DNA from 2 places in the Aeromonas sp. ASNIH7 genome. Region 2 is predicted to be linked to the other one. Evidence: riboswitches for the same ligand, from Rfam matches in the RefSeq annotation. Region 2 holds a riboswitch; the other holds the start of a gene.
What was found. A riboswitch is a leader RNA that binds a small molecule or an ion and turns the genes downstream of it on or off. The one in region 2 is predicted to bind thiamine pyrophosphate.

Region 1 (8,173 bases), 480 kb from region 2:
ATGGGGGTGGGGAAGGGCTTGTCGAGGACATTGCGCAGGGCATAGATGTGGCTGCGCAGGGCGTCGGAGTCGGGCTCCTCGTCGCCCCAGACGGTGTCGAGCACCTCCTGGCGCGTCACCAGCTGGGGCGCGCGCTTCACCAGCAGGGTGAGGATCTGGAACGGGATCTTGCCGAGTTTGAGCTCCACCCCGGCGCGGGTGGCGCGGCCGCTGGCGGGATCCACCGTCAGATCGCCAAAGCAGAGCACGCCCATGTCCCCTCTGGGGCCACGCAGGCTGAGGGCCTCCAGGCGCACCTCCAGCTCCTCCATGGCGAACGGCTTGACCAGATAGTCGTCGCCCCCCGCCCGAAAGCCTGCCAGCTTGTCCTCCAGGCTGTCACGGGCGGTGAGAAAGAGCACCGGGGTCGCGATGCCGTCCGCACGCAGCCGCTCCACGGTACGCAGGCCGTCGAGGCGCGGCATCATGACGTCCATGATGATGACGTCGAAGCGCTCCTGGGCCAGCAGTTGCAGGGCCGCCTGGCCGTGATAGGCGCAGTCCACCCTGTGCCCGGCCAGCGCCAGATAGTCCATGATGGTCTCCGCCACCTGGGGACTGTCTTCCACCACCAGTATTTTCATGCTCTGATCTCCTGGTCTGTGCCGCTATTTCACGGCCATTTCACACCGGATGGGTCATCCTGTGTGCCAGTGTAACCCCGAGGATCCCCGATGAAGAAGTCTCTCCGCGCCTTCTGGTTATTGATTCTATTGCCTTTTGGTCTGGTGCAGGCGGCCGAGTTCAAGCTCACGGGCCGCACCACCTGGCAGCTTGGCCAGTTGATGGTCAACGGCATTCCCTTCGTGATCGATGAGCGCACCCGCTTCAAGGATGGCCTGGATGAGGACGATCTCGGCGGGACCTGGGTCGATCTGGAAGGGGTCGTGCAGGAGACGGCGGCAGGGGAGCGGCGGCTCGTTCGCGAGGTGGAGGCGCTGGAGGAGGAGGACGAGATGGAACTGGAAGGGCCGGTGGAAGGGGGACGGATCTGGGGTTATGTCACCTCGGATGGGAGCCTCTCCCCGTTCGAGGGACGCTGGCTGGAGCTGGAGTGCAAGTTTGACGGCATGCGCCTGAGCCAGTGCCGGGAGGATGACTGACCGGTCAGGGCGGACCGGGAAAAATTGCCCGTCCGGGGCCATAGTTAAACCTCACCCCGTGACCCCGGACCGCCTGCCATGACCCGAACCGCACTCTGCCTGCTGCTGTTGCCCTTCTGCACCCTTGCCGACGACGCCGAGCTCTGGCTGGTGGAGCTGGAGCACAACGACGGGGTGCGCCTGCAATTCCAGGGGGCTGAGCTGGAGCTCGGCAGTGCCGAACTGCACGGCGTGGCGCAGCCGGACGGGCTCGTGCCCGGCATGCACCTCGCGATCCAGAGCCGCTACGGCGTCGCCGAGACGATCCGGGTGCTCGACGGGGCGCCGGATCCGGCGCTCGGGGCCAGCTGGCGGCGGGCGGAGGATCGACTGCTCACCCATAATCAGCAGGCATTGCTGCTACAGGATCTCGGCGTGCTGGTGTTTGATGCTGACACTCGCTGGATCAACGGCAGCACCGCCGATCTGCAACCGGGTCGCCGCCTGGTGCTGAGCCGGGATGAAGAGGGCCGCCTCACCGATATCCTCATTCCTGACCCCGAGGATCCCCTCGACGCCGAAGAGTGAGACCTCTCTCCCTTTCCCCTTGTTAATGGCTTGTACTTTAAATTTCCCCACTTATACTGGCGCACATCTTGTCGGAGTGCTGACCGTCGAACGACGCTAAGCTGAGACCGTTAATTCGGGATCCGTGGAACCTGATCAGGTTAAGACCTGCGAAGGGAAACAAGGGTAACTTGCGGGTTACCGCGCCGGGGAAGGCACACCTTCCCGCCAGCCAGAGGCAGACCGCCTCTGGCTGCCACAGGCGCACAGGGGGAGGTTGTCCCGCCGGGCCGTCAGGCCTGCGGATCTGCCACACAGGGCAGAGGGACGGCAGAGCAGGGAAGATCCATGCCCGGCTCACTCCCCCGAGCACACCCCGCCGCAAGTTCATCTTCTCCTCGAACTCCAGACAAGCAAACACCCATAACTTCAACCAGTTAATGTGAGTTTTGCTATGTCTACCAATGTTTCTGATACCACCAAATCCAGCCGCCGCGAGCAGCGCTCCAGCGCCCAGACCTTTATCGACAACCTCAAGGGGATGGCTCACCCCAACTCCCGCCGCATCTTTATCCAGGGTTCTCGCCCTGACATCCGGGTGCCTTTGCGGGAAATCCAGCTGGCCGACACCTTCGTCGGCGGCACCAAGGAGGCTCCCCAGTTCGAGCCCAACGAGCCGGTGCCGGTTTACGATACCTCGGGCCCCTATGGGGAAGAGGCCGCCCCCATCGACGTGCGCCGTGGTCTGCCGCGCCTGCGCGAAGCCTGGGTGCTGGAGCGTGCTGACACCGACGCGCTGGACGGGCTGAGCTCCACCTTCACTCAGGAGCGCCTGGCGGACGAGGGGCTGGATCACCTGCGTTTCGAACATTTGCCGAGCGCCCGCCGCGCCAAGCCGGGCCGCCGGGTCACCCAGCTGCACTATGCCCGCCAAGGCATCGTCACCCCCGAGATGGAATTTATCGCCATCCGCGAGAACATGGGCCGCGAGCGAGTGCGCTCCGAGCTCCTGCGCACCCAGCACCCGGGTCAGGGCTTTGGCGCCAGACTGCCCCAGAACATCACCCCCGAGTTCGTGCGCGATGAGGTGGCCGCCGGTCGCGCCATCATCCCCAGCAACATCAACCACCCGGAAGCGGAGCCCATGATCATCGGCCGCAACTTCCTGGTGAAGATCAACGCCAACATCGGCAACTCGGCGGTCACTTCCAGCATCGAAGAGGAAGTGGAGAAGCTGGTCTGGTCCACCCGCTGGGGCGCCGATACCGTGATGGATCTCTCCACCGGCCGCTACATCCACGAGACCCGCGAGTGGATCCTGCGCAACAGCCCGGTGCCCATCGGTACCGTGCCCATCTATCAGGCGCTGGAGAAGACCAACGGCATCGCCGAGGATCTCACCTGGGAGCTGTTCCGCGACACCCTGCTGGAGCAGGCCGAGCAGGGGGTGGACTACTTCACCATTCACGCAGGCGTCTTGCTGCGCTTCGTGCCCATGACCGCCAAGCGCCTCACCGGCATCGTCTCCCGTGGTGGCAGCATCATGGCCAAGTGGTGCCTGTCGCACCACAAGGAGAACTTCCTCTACGAGCACTTCCGCGAGATCTGCGAGATCTGCGCCGCCTACGACGTCAGTCTGTCGCTGGGGGACGGTCTGCGTCCGGGCTCCGTCTATGACGCCAACGACGAGGCCCAGTTCGCCGAGCTGCGCACCCTGGGCGAGCTCACCAAGATTGCCTGGGAATACGACGTGCAGGTGATGATCGAGGGCCCCGGCCACGTGCCCATGCACATGATCGAGCGCAACATGACCGAGCAGCTGGAGCACTGCCACGAGGCGCCCTTCTATACCCTGGGCCCGCTCACCACCGACATTGCCCCGGGGTACGATCACTTCACCTCCGGCATCGGCGCCGCGCTCATCGGCTGGTACGGCTGCGCCATGCTCTGCTACGTGACCCCCAAGGAACACCTGGGCCTGCCCAACAAGGAGGATGTGAAGCAGGGGCTCATTACCTACAAGATCGCCGCCCACGCAGCGGATCTGGCCAAGGGCCACCCGGGCGCCCAGATCCGCGACAACGCCATGTCCAAGGCGCGCTTCGAGTTCCGCTGGGAGGATCAGTTCAACCTGGCCCTGGATCCCGACACCGCCCGCGCCTACCACGACGAGACCCTGCCTCAGGAGTCCGGCAAGGTGGCACACTTCTGCTCCATGTGCGGGCCCAAGTTCTGCTCCATGAAGATCACCCAGGACGTGCGCGACTACGCCGCCAAGCTGGAAGCCGTAGAGATAAAGCTGGTCGGCATGGACGGTCAGCAGGAGCGGGTGGTGGCCGAGGTCGAGAGCGGTATGGCCCGCATGGCTGAAACCTTCAAGGAGACCGGCGGCGAGATCTACCATCAGGCGGCGACCCTGAAGCAGGCCGCAGGGGAGGAGGCGTGAGCAGCGAGCGCGGGGCTGTCAGCCCCGCCGACCTGCCCGCCGTGACGCAGGCCCGCCCCGTGGTCTGGACCATCGCCGGGTCCGACTCCGGCGGTGGGGCCGGCATTCAGGCCGACTTGCACACAATGCATGACCTCGGCGTGCACGGCTGCTCCGTCATCTCCGCCATCACGGCCCAGAACTCGGTGGCGGTGAAGATGGTCGACCCCGTGCTGATGCAGACCTTCGCCGCCCAGATCGATGCCCTGGGGCTGGATCTGCCACCCGCCGCCATCAAGATCGGCCTGCTGCCGACCCGGCTGCACGTGGAGGTGCTGGCCCGTCGCCTGGCAGCCACCCCGGCCCCCTTCGTGGTCTACGACCCGGTGGCCATCGCCAGCACCGGCACCCCCATGGCGGAGCCCGGCATGCTGGTGGCGGTGCGCGAGCACCTGCTGCCGCGCCTCTCCTTGATCACCCCCAACGGTCCCGAGCTGGAAGCCCTGACCGGCCTGCCCGCCACCAGTCCCGAGCTGGTGCGCCTCGCCGCCCGGCGGCTGCGCGAACTCGGCGCTCGCGCCGTGCTGGTCAAGGGGGGCCACCTTGAATGGGGCGGGGATCTCTGCCTCGACTACTACCAGGACGAGAGCCGCGAATTCTGGCTCGCCGCGCCGCGCCTCGATACCCGCCACGGCCACGGCACCGGTTGCGCTTACGCCAGCGCCATCGCCGCCGTGGTGGCGCAGGATTACCCGCTGGAGGACGCCATCACCCTGGCGCGGGCCTACCTGCAACAGGGCTTGGCGGCGGCGCAGGGGGTGGGGGCAGGCCCGGGGCCCATCGCCCATCTCGGCTGGCCTGCCGATCTTGCCCACTTCCCCCGTGCCGTGCTGGCGGGCTCACCGCTCGATCGCCGCTTCGGATTGTATGAAACAAGCAGCGCCCGTCTGCCGCAGGGCCCCTTTGCGCCGACCGAACACCACCTCGGCCTCTATCCGGTGGTGGACTCGGTCAAGTGGCTCAAACGCCTGCTGGGGGCCGGGGTCAAGACGATCCAGCTGCGGATCAAGGATCTGCCCGCCACAGAGGTGGCGCCGGCCATTCGTGATGCGGTCGCGCTCGGTCGCCGCCATGGGGCGCGGCTCTTTATCAACGACTACTGGCAGCAGGCCATCGAGGCGGGCGCCTGGGGCGTGCATCTGGGGCAGGAGGATATGGAGACCGCCGATCTCGCCGCCATTCAGGCGGCGGGGCTGCGCCTTGGCATCTCCACCCACGGCTACTTCGAGCTGATGCGGGCCCGCGAGCTTGCCCCCTCCTATATCGCGCTGGGCCATATCTTCCCGACCAACACCAAAGCGATGCCTTCGCGCCCCCAGGGGCTGGCGCGGCTGCACCACTACCGCGCCCTGATGGCGCAGTGGCCCACGGTGGCCATCGGTGGCATCAGCGAGGAGCGGGTGGCGGCGGTCAAGGCAAGCGGGGTCGGCAGCATTGCGCTGGTCTCGGCCATCACGGCGAGCGATGACTGGCAGGGCGCGACCGAGCGGCTGCTCGCTGCCGTGGGGGCGGGGGATGAACCGCGCTCGGCCTGCGTGATACGGGAGGCAGAACATGCGCTCTGATGCCGCTTCTCTTAGTGACAAAGAGTATCTGAGATACGGCCGCCAGCTGATGCTGGCGGAAGTGGGGGAAGCCGGTCAGGCGCGGCTCAAGGATAAGTCCGTGCTGATCGTCGGTCTCGGCGGGCTCGGCTCGCCGCTCGCCCTCTATCTGGCGGGGGCCGGGGTGGGCACTTTGTGGCTGGCCGATGGCGATACGGTGGACTCCAGCAATCTGCCGCGCCAGATCCTGTTCGATAGCGAGGCGGTCAACCACTCCAAGGCGGAGCTGGCCCGCGAGCGCTTGTCCGCCCACAACCCGCTGGTGGAGCTGATTGCCATCAATCAGCGACTCGATGCCGCCAGCCTGCCGGAGTTTGTGACCGAGGTGGATCTGGTGATCGACTGCTGCGACAACCTCGCCACCCGCCAGGCCATCAACGCCGCCTGCGTGGCCCAGGGCAAGCCCTGGGTCTGTGCCGCCGCAGTGGGCTGGCAGGGGCAGCTGATGGTGCGCACCAGCAGCGATCACGCCTGCTACGCCTGCCTTTATCCGCTGGATACCAAGGTGAGTCAGAGCTGCGAGACCAGCGGTGTCACCGGCCCGCTGGTCGGGGTGATGGGCTCTTTGCAGGCGCTGGAGGCACTGAAACTGCTGCTCGGGATGCCGAGCCCGGTGGCGGGCACATTGCGCCGGTTTGATGCCCTGACCCATCAGTGGCAGACCCTCACGCTGGCTCCCGACCCCGATTGCCCGGTTTGCGGCAGCACCCACCCGGCCCTGGAGAATTAACCATGAAGATCCGATTGAACGATATCGAGCTGACGCTGCCCACCGGCCAGCGCCTGACTGAGCTGCTGGCGGTGCAGGAGATTCCCCCTCAGGGGGTAGCGGTGGCCCTCAACGGCGCCGTGCTGCCCCGTGGCCGCTGGGCCGAGACCCGTCTCAATGACGGGGATGAACTTCACCTCTTCACCGCCATCGCGGGAGGCTGACCCATGATGCTCGCAGTCCCATCTTCGAGCGCCCTGCCTTGCGGCGGGGCCTCATCTCTTCTTATCGCAGTGGCCGGAGGCTGACATGCTCAAGATTGCCGATCACACCTTCTCTTCGCGCCTCTTCACCGGCACCGGCAAGTTTGCCCGCCCGGAACTGATGGCCGCCGCCATCGAGGCAAGTGGCTCCCAGCTGGTGACCATGGCCATCAAGCGGCTCGAACCGGGCAAGGCCCACGACGATATCCTCACGCCCCTTCGGCAACTCGGGGTCAAGTTGTTGCCCAACACCTCGGGGGCCAAGACCGCCGCCGAGGCGGTATTTGCCGCCCACCTGGCCCGCGAGGCGCTGGGGACGAACTGGCTCAAGCTCGAGATCCACCCCGATCCCCGCTACCTGCTGCCCGACCCCATAGAGACCCTCAAAGCCGCCGAACAATTGGTGAAAGAGGGCTTTGTGGTGCTGCCCTACTGCGGTGCCGACCCCGTGCTGTGCAAGCGGCTCGAAGAGGTGGGCTGCGCTGCCGTGATGCCGCTCGGCGCCCCCATCGGTTCCAATCAGGGGCTGGTGACCCGGGAGTTTCTCTCCATCATCGTCGAGCAGGCCAATGTGCCCGTGGTGGTGGATGCGGGCATAGGTGCGCCAAGCCACGCCGCGGCCGCCTTTGAGCTGGGTGCCGACGCCGTGCTGGTCAACACCGCCATTGCGGTGAGTGGCGACCCGGTCGCCATGGGCCGCGCCTTTGCGCTGGCCTGCACTGCCGGGCGCTGCGCCTATGAGGCAGGCCTTGGCGCCCGCGCCCTGCAGGCCCAAGCCTCCAGCCCGCTTACCGATTTTCTGGGGGCGCTATGAGTCAGCATGCCAATGACCCCACCCCGACCCTCCCCTTGCCAGGGGAGGGAGTGTCGACTCCGCCCTCTTGTGAAGTAGGAGATCGGGGGGGCGGATTAACACCTCCCCCTTGTGAAGGGGGAGGCCGGGAGGGGGTTGAGAGAAAGTTGGAGAGTTTTCTCGATAGATGGCTCGAGCTGGAGTGGGACGATATCGGCATGCAGATCCGCGCCAAGACCGCCGCCGATGTAGAGCGGGCGCTGACTACCTCCCGCCGCACCCTGGCCGACTTTATGGCGCTGATCTCCCCGGCCGCCGAGGCGTATTTGCCGCAGATGGCAGCCGAGGCCGAGCGCCTGACCCGCCAGCGCTTTGGCAACACCATCGGCTTCTATGTGCCCCTCTATCTGTCGAACCTGTGCGCCAACGACTGCACCTACTGCGGCTTCTCCATGAGCAACCGCTTGAAGCGCAAGACCTTGAATAGCGAAGAGATAGAGCGCGAGTGTCTGGCCATCAAGGCGCGCGGTTTCGACAGCGTGCTGCTGGTGACCGGCGAGCATGAGCACAAGGTGGGGCTCGCCTATTTTCGGCAGGTGTTGCCCATCATCCGCCGTCACTTCAGCACGGT
Region 2 (8,173 bases):
CACCCCGCACGGGTTTTTTTATGCCATGCAGGATGCACGCAGCGAACTTAGGAAGAGGGAAGTCACATGTCAGATCGGGTCATCATATTCGACACCACCTTGCGTGATGGTGAGCAGGCGCTGTCGGCCAGCTTGACGGTCAAGGAGAAGCTGCAGATCGCCCAGGCGCTGGAGCGGCTCGGTGTCGATATCATGGAAGTGGGTTTCCCCGTCTCCTCCCCCGGCGATTTTCAATCGGTTCAGACCATCGCCCGCCACATCAAGAACAGCCGGGTCTGCGCACTGGCTCGCGCCCTGCAAAAAGACATCGATGCCGCCGGCGAAGCCTTGAAAGTGGCAGAGGCGTTTCGCATCCACACCTTCATCTCCACCTCCTCCATCCACGTGGAGAGCAAGCTGAAAAAGAGCTTCGAAGACGTGCTGGAGATGGGGGTCGGCGCCATCAAGCACGCCTTGCGCTACACCGATGACGTGGAGTTCTCCTGCGAGGATGCGGGCCGCACCCCGATAGACAACCTGTGCCGCATGGTGGAAGCCGCCATCAAGGCCGGCGCCCGCACCATCAACATTCCTGACACCGTGGGCTACACGGTGCCGACCGAATTCTCCGGCATCATCCACACCCTGTTCAACCGGGTACCCAACATCGACAAGGCCATCATCTCGGTGCACTGCCACGACGATCTGGGCCTCTCGGTGGCCAACTCCATCAGTGCCGTGCAGATGGGGGCCCGCCAGATCGAGTGCACCATCAACGGCATCGGCGAGCGTGCTGGCAACTGCTCTCTGGAAGAGGTCGCGATGATCCTGAAGACCCGTGCCGACCTGCTCGGGGTACACACCAACATTCGCCACAGCGAGATCCACCGCACCAGTACCCTCGTCAGTCAAATCTGCAACATGCCGGTGCAGCCCAACAAGGCCATCGTCGGCGCCAACGCCTTCTCCCACAGCTCAGGCATCCATCAGGATGGCGTGCTCAAGGCGAAGAACACCTATGAAATCATCACCCCCGAGAGCATCGGTCTCACCCAGAACAACCTCAACATGACCTCCCGCTCCGGCCGCCACGTCATCAAGCACCGGATGGAGTCCATGGGCTACGCCGAGAGCAGCTACGACCTCGACGATCTCTACGCCAAGTTCCTCACCCTGGCCGACAAGAAGGGCCAGGTGTTCGACTACGACCTGGAGGCCCTCGCCTTCTTCAGCCAGATCCACGAGGAGCCCGAGCACTTCAAGCTGGAGTACCTCGGCGTGCAGAGCGGCAGCTCGGTGCTCGCCACCGCCTCGGTCAAGCTCAAGGTAGGCCAGGATCTGGTGTGCGAGGCCGCCACCGGCAACGGCCCGGTGGATGCGGTCTACCAGTGCATCAACCGCATCACCGGCTACGAGATCCGCATCGATAAATACGAACTCAAAGGCAAGGGCGAGGGCAAGAACGCCCTCGGCCAGGTGGACATCGTCGCCGAGTACAAGGGGCGCAAGTTCCACGGCATGGGGCTGGCCACCGACATCATCGAATCCTCGGCCCAGGCCCTGGTCCACGTGATCAACAGCATCTGGCGCGCGGACCAGGTCGCCGAGCAGATGGAGCGCAACCACACCATCAAATCGGAAACCGTCTGAGCCCGCCGCCGGACAAGATGACAGCATGACATGGGGAGGACCGGGGCCAGGGCAGTGGCCCGGACCGGCCTCCCGGATGAAACGGAATCACACTATCAAGACGGAGAGAGTATGAGCAGTTATCGGATCGCAGTATTGCCGGGTGACGGCATTGGCCCGGAAGTGATGGCTGAGGCCATCAAGGTACTGGAAAAGGTGCAGACCAAATTCGGCTTCTCCCTCGACTATGACCGTCACGACGTCGGCGGCATCGCCATCGACAACCACGGCACACCGCTGCCCCAGAGCACGATCAAAGGCTGCGAAGCGGCCGATGCGGTGCTGTTCGGATCGGTGGGTGGCCCCAAGTGGGAGCACCTGCCGCCCAACGATCAGCCGGAGCGCGGTGCCCTGCTGCCCCTGCGTGCCCACTTCAAACTGTTCTGCAACCTGCGCCCGGCCCGCATCTACACCGGTCTGGAGCAGTTCTCCCCGCTGCGTGCCGACATCTCCGATCGCGGCTTCGACATCGCCTGCGTGCGCGAGCTGACCGGCGGCATCTATTTCGGCCAGCCCAAGGGGCGTGAAGGGGAAGGCGCCACCGAGAAGGCCTTCGACACCGAGGTGTACCACCGCTTCGAGATCGAGCGCATCGCCAAGATAGCGTTTGAGTCGGCCCGGGTGCGCAAGTCCAGGGTCACCTCCATCGACAAGGCCAACGTGCTCGCCTCCTCCATCCTGTGGCGCGAGGTGGTGACCGAGGTCGCCAAGTCCTACCCGGACGTGGCCCTGAACCACATGTACATCGACAACGCCACCATGCAGCTCATCAAGGATCCGTCCCAGTTCGACGTGCTGCTCTGCTCCAACCTGTTCGGTGACATCCTCTCCGACGAGTGCGCCATGATCACTGGCTCCATGGGCCTGCTCCCCTCCGCCAGCCTTAACGAATCCGGCTTCGGCCTGTTCGAGCCGGCCGGTGGCTCGGCCCCGGATATCGCCGGCAAGGGGATTGCGAATCCCATCGCCCAGATCCTCTCCGCCGCCCTGATGCTGCGCTACAGTCTCGGCCAGGAAGCCGCCGCCCAGGCCATCGAGCAAGCCGTGGCCCAGACCCTGGCAGAAGGCTATTTCACCGCCGACCTGCATCAGGCCAGCGCCACGCACCCGGTGCAGAGCACGGCCGACATGGGCAGCCAGATCGCCGCGCGCATCTGATCCCACGGCATCGATAACAAGGAAACCGAGCAATGTCCAAGACCCTCTATCAGAAAGTGTTCGACGCCCACGTGGTGCGGGAAGTGGAAGGGGAAACCCCTCTCATCTACATCGACCGTCATCTGGTGCATGAAGTGACCAGCCCCCAGGCATTCGACGGCCTGCGCGCCATGAACCGCCAGCTGCGTCGCCCGGATCTGACCTGGGCCACCATGGATCACAACGTCTCCACCACCACCAAGGACATCGCCGCCTCCGGCGAGATGGCCCGCATCCAGATGGAGACACTCGCCGCCAACTGCAAGGCGTTCGGGGTTCGTCTCTATGACTTGAACCACAAATACCAGGGCATCGTCCACGTGATGGGCCCCGAGCTCGGCATCACATTGCCCGGCACCACCATCGTCTGCGGTGACTCCCACACCGCCACCCACGGCGCCTTCGGGTCGCTCGCATTCGGTATCGGCACCTCCGAAGTGGAACACGTAATGGCCACCCAGACCCTGAAACAGGGCCGCGCCAGGACCATGCGTATCTCTGTCAACGGCAAGCTGGCCGCAGGCATCAGCGCCAAAGACGTGGTGCTCGCCATCATCGGCAAGGTGGGTCACGCAGGCGGGACCGGCTACGTGGTGGAGTTCGCCGGTGAAGCCATCGAGGGGCTCACCATGGAAGGGCGCATGACGGTGTGCAACATGGCCATCGAGCTCGGCGCCAAAGCGGGCATGATTGCCCCCGACCAGACCACCATCGACTACATCCGTGGCAAGGAGTTCGCTCCCAAGGGGGAGGCGCTGGAGCAGGCCATCGCCTACTGGCTGACCCTCAAGAGCGACGAGGGTGCCCACTTCGATGCCGAAGTGGTGCTCGACGCCGCCGACATCGCCCCGCAAGTGACCTGGGGCACCAACCCGGGCCAGGTGATTGCCGTCAATGAGCCCATCCCTGCCCCGGAATCCTTCGCCGATCCGGTGGAGCAGCAGTCCGCCCGCAAGGCCCTCGCCTACATGGACCTGCAACCGGGCCAGAAGCTCTCCGACGTGGCCATCGACAAGGTGTTCATCGGTTCGTGCACCAACAGCCGCATCGAGGATCTGCGCGCTGCCGCCGCCATCGCCCGTGGCCGCAAGGTCGCCGCCGGGGTACAGGCCCTGGTGGTGCCGGGCTCCGAGCAGGTGAAGGCCCAGGCCGAGGCCGAGGGGCTGGACAAGATCTTCATCGAGGCAGGCTTTGAGTGGCGTTTGCCCGGCTGCTCCATGTGTCTGGCCATGAACAACGACCGGCTGCAACCGGGGGAGCGCTGCGCCTCCACCAGCAACCGCAACTTCGAGGGGCGTCAGGGTCGTGCCGGTCGCACCCACCTGGTGAGCCCGGCCATGGCCGCCGCCGCCGCCGTCACCGGCCGCTTCGCCGACATTCGTGCACTGTAAGAGGGAACGTACATGACAGGTTTCAAACAGCATAAAGGGATCGTCGTTCCCCTCGACAGCGCCAACGTCGACACCGACGCCATCATTCCCAAGCAGTTCCTGCAGAAGGTGAACCGCATCGGCTTTGGCAAGCACCTGTTCCACGACTGGCGCTTCCTGGACGATGCAGGGGAACAGCCCAACCCGGAGTTCGTACTGAACAAACCGCAATTCGCTGGTGCCAGCATCCTGCTGGCCCGCGAGAACTTCGGCTGCGGCTCGAGTCGTGAGCACGCCCCCTGGGCGCTGGCGGACTACGGCTTCAAGACCATGATCGCCCCGAGCTTTGCCGACATCTTCTACGGCAACGCCATCAACAACGGCATGGTGCCGGTTCGTCTGAAAGAGGAGGAGGTCGACGCCCTGTTCCAGCTGGTCGCCGCCCAGCCGGGTATCGAGATCGAAGTGGATCTGGAGGCCAACCAGGTGCGTGCAGGCAGCCTCACGTTCCGCTTCGAAATCGACGAGTTCCGTCGCTACTGTCTGCTCAACGGGCTGGATGCCATCGGTCTGACCCTGCAGCACGAGGCCGCCATCAGCGCCTTCGAGGCGAAGCAGCCAAGCTGGATTTGACGAGCCTGCGACAAGAAAGCGAGTAGAATCAACAGGGAGCCGAGGCTCCCTGTTTTATTGTCGGGTCGCTGTACAAAGCCCGCCACCTCTGCATGTCCGACAGGAGACACCTATGTCCGCAAGGGGCGCCCTTTCATTGCTCTGCCTGCTGCTCAGCCTCCCGGCCCTGGGCGGGCAGACCTCTTTCACCAACAGTGGCGGCCAGCTCAACGTTGGCTGGCAGGACAAGGAGGGCAAGGCGCAGCAGCTCAGCTACCGGCTGGAGGCGGGCAAGCTGCCCCCTCTCATCGCTTACCGTCCGGCCAGGATGCAGGAAGACGTACTGCAAAGCCTGCTGCAACAGGCCCCCCTGGCGTTCCCCGAGGTGCAGTTCTCCCTCGTTCGCCCCGCCATGAGCCTCAGCATCAAGAGCCGCAACGCCGACAAGGCGCGGGAAGCCTCCCAATGGGTCAAGCCCGAGCAGGCCAAACTGGAGGCCGCCTGGCTCACGCAGCACTACTTCCAGCCCTTCACTGCCCCCGACGGCGCTCCCGCCATCAAGCAGGATCATGTGCGCATCGCCCTGGAGAGCCGGGACGAACTGGCCCCGTTGATGGAGCAGCTCAAGCAGGAAGGGGCCACCGAGACCGAGGCGCGCCAAAAGACGGTGGCCCACATGCTCGACTTCATCCAGGCCATCCCCTATCAACTGCTCGACAGCCAGTCGGGCCGCTCTGGCAAGGGGTTTCTGAGCCCGCGCCAGGTGCTGGAGCAGAACCGGGGGGATTGCGACAGCAAGGTGACCCTGATGGCCGCCCTGCTGGCCCAGGGGTATCCCGATCTCAAGCAGGCCATGGTGTTCGTGCCGGGACATGCCCTGCTGGGGGTGGCCCTGCCAGCCAAACCGGGGGAAGCCACCTTGAGCCGGGCGGGGGAGACCTACCTCCTGATGGAGCCGACCGGCCCGGCCCAGCTGCCCATGGGCCAGCTCGCGCCCACCAGCAAGACGCTGGTCGACAGCGGCCAGTTGAGCGTGCAGCCGGTGCAGGATGAGGGGAAATGAGACAGGCCAGCCCATGGCTGGCCTGTCTCGAGGAGGACGGGCGCCCGGGTCTCAGGTGAGGGAGAGAAACTCCAGCGCCAGCAGGAGACCGTCTTCTTCCTCCAGCACCCGCACGATGCGAGCCTGGGCCTCGAAGGGAGGCAGAAGATTGCTGCTGGTCGCCAGGCTCACCCGGATGGGCTGGGCCAGATCGAACGCGTGCTTGTTCACCTCGACGCCCATGCCGTTGGCGCTGAGATCCCGGCAGACCCCCTCCAGCACCTGCTGATGCTGGAACAGGGTGACGGGGGCATTGATGACCATGCGCTGGAAGGCACGTCTTTCCTTGGTGCTGGTGATCACTGGGGACTTCCTCCTTGGTGGTGGCTCGCACGATGCGGCCCGTGAAACATAGTGCTGGCCTCCCCCCAGGAACGCCAATACAATGCGATGCGTTGCTCAAACGGGGTGCGGTTTACCGCTGAGATTATACCCGTGAACCTGATCCAGATAATGCTGGCGGAGGAATTTGAGGCATGGCGCGCGTTTTTTGTGCCCTCATCCGCCGGCGCTCACCACACGCGAGGTGCCATTGATGAGCACCCCGACATCCACAGGAGTGCCATTGATGAAGACCCTGCTGCTGATCGCCACCAGCCTGCTCTCTGCCCAGGCGTTTGCCGCCGACACCCTCACCGTCTACACCTACGGCTCCTTCGCCGCCGAATGGGGGCCGGGCCCCAAAATCAAGCAGGCCTTCGAGAAGGAGTGCGGCTGCACCCTCAATCTGGTGCCCCTCGAGGATGGCGTCGCCATCCTCAACCGGCTGCGGCTGGAAGGCCAGCACAGCAAGGCCGACATGGTGCTGGGGCTGGACGATGCCCTCATCAGCGAGGCCAAGCAGAGCGGCCTGTTCGCCCCCCATTCCACCAGGCTCGATGGTCTCAAGGTACCGGGTGGCTGGCAAGACGACACCTTTGTCCCCTATGACTACGGCTACTTCGCCTTCGTCTATGACAGCAACAAGCTCAAGCAGCCCCCCAAGAGCCTGAAGGAGCTGGTGGCACGTCCCGATATCAAGGTGATCTATCAGGATCCCCGCACCTCCACCCCTGGTCAGGGGCTGATGCTCTGGATGAAGTCGGTCTACGGGGATGAGGCACCGACCGCCTGGGCGCAACTGGCCAAAAAGACGGTCACCGTCACCAAGGGGTGGTCAGAGGCCTACGGCATGTTCCTCGACGGCGAGGCGGACATGGTGCTCTCCTACACCACCTCCCCCGCCTATCACCTGATCACCGAGAGCAAACCCCAGTACCGGGCGGCCGCGTTCGAGGAGGGTCACTACCGCCAGGTGGAAGTGGCGGCCAAGCTCAAGGGCGCCACACAGGGCAAACTGGCTGACCAATTCCTGCAATTCATGGTGAGCCCCGCCTTCCAGAACGAGATCCCCGGCGGCAACTGGATGTATCCGGTGACAGACGTGGTGCTGCCCAAGGGGTTCGAACAGATGATCACCGTAGCTAAGCCGCTCACCTTCAGCTCTGACGAGGTGGCCGCCAACCGCAAGGGGTGGATCCGCGAATGGCTGCAAGCTGTTACCCAGTGAGTTCAGGTCGTCGCACCCTCTGGTGGCTGCCCGGCAGTGCAGCCACCCTGGTCATCCTGCTGCTCTCCATTGGGCCGCTGGTCGCCCTGTTGTGGCAGGCGGGGGCCCTCTCCCCCCGCGCCCTGCTAGGCGATCCCTACCTGCGCCACGTGCTGGGTTTCAGCCTCTGGCAGGCACTGCTCTCCACCCTGCTGAGCCTGGGGCTTGCCATCCCGGTGGCCAGGGCCCTGGCGCGACGCCGTTTCACCGGACGCCGCCTGCTGCTCAAGCTGTTCGGCCTCTCCCTGGTACTGCCGGTCATCATCGCCATCTTCGGCATGGTGGCGGTGCACGGTCGCCAGGGCTGGCTGCCGCAACTGCTGCACGGCCTGGGCCTGGACCCCGGCAACTACCTCTATGGCCTGTTCGGCATCCTGCTGGCCCATGTCTTCTTCAACATGCCGCTGGCCGCCCGCCTCATTCTGCAGAGCATAGAGAGCATCCCCGAGTCCTCCTGGCGCCTCGCCAGCCAGCTCGGCATGCGCTCCTCCCACATCTTCCGGCTGCTGGAGTGGCCGCTCATCCGCAGCATCTTGCCGGGGCTCGCCAGCCTCATCTTCATGCTCTGCTTCACCAGCTTCACCACAGTGCTGGCGCTCGGGGGCGGCCCCAAGTCCACCACACTGGAGGTGGCTG

Region 1: linked by a shared signal. The riboswitch ahead of thiC (phosphomethylpyrimidine synthase ThiC) and the one ahead of thiB (thiamine ABC transporter substrate binding subunit) in region 2 are both predicted to bind thiamine pyrophosphate.

The regions. Positions count from the first base shown of each region.
Region 1 covers NZ_CP026226.1:1,662,872-1,671,044, reverse strand. Annotated here, with positions in the region: gene C2U47_RS07870 (response regulator transcription factor) at 1-623, opposite strand, end outside; gene C2U47_RS07865 (hypothetical protein) at 714-1,142, shown strand; gene C2U47_RS07860 (hypothetical protein) at 1,221-1,709, shown strand; TPP riboswitch at 1,772-1,885, shown strand; gene thiC (phosphomethylpyrimidine synthase ThiC) at 2,143-4,134, shown strand; gene thiE (thiamine phosphate synthase) at 4,131-5,738, shown strand; gene C2U47_RS07845 (HesA/MoeB/ThiF family protein) at 5,728-6,507, shown strand; gene thiS (sulfur carrier protein ThiS) at 6,510-6,710, shown strand; gene C2U47_RS07835 (thiazole synthase) at 6,796-7,563, shown strand; gene thiH (2-iminoacetate synthase ThiH) at 7,560-8,173, shown strand, end outside.
Region 2 covers NZ_CP026226.1:1,187,674-1,195,846, forward strand. Annotated here, with positions in the region: gene leuA (2-isopropylmalate synthase) at 67-1,629, shown strand; gene leuB (3-isopropylmalate dehydrogenase) at 1,741-2,826, shown strand; gene leuC (3-isopropylmalate dehydratase large subunit) at 2,859-4,256, shown strand; gene leuD (3-isopropylmalate dehydratase small subunit) at 4,269-4,868, shown strand; gene C2U47_RS05405 (hypothetical protein) at 4,981-5,910, shown strand; gene C2U47_RS05410 (PilZ domain-containing protein) at 5,962-6,252, opposite strand; TPP riboswitch at 6,344-6,434, shown strand; gene thiB (thiamine ABC transporter substrate binding subunit) at 6,518-7,498, shown strand; gene thiP (thiamine/thiamine pyrophosphate ABC transporter permease) at 7,474-8,173, shown strand, end outside.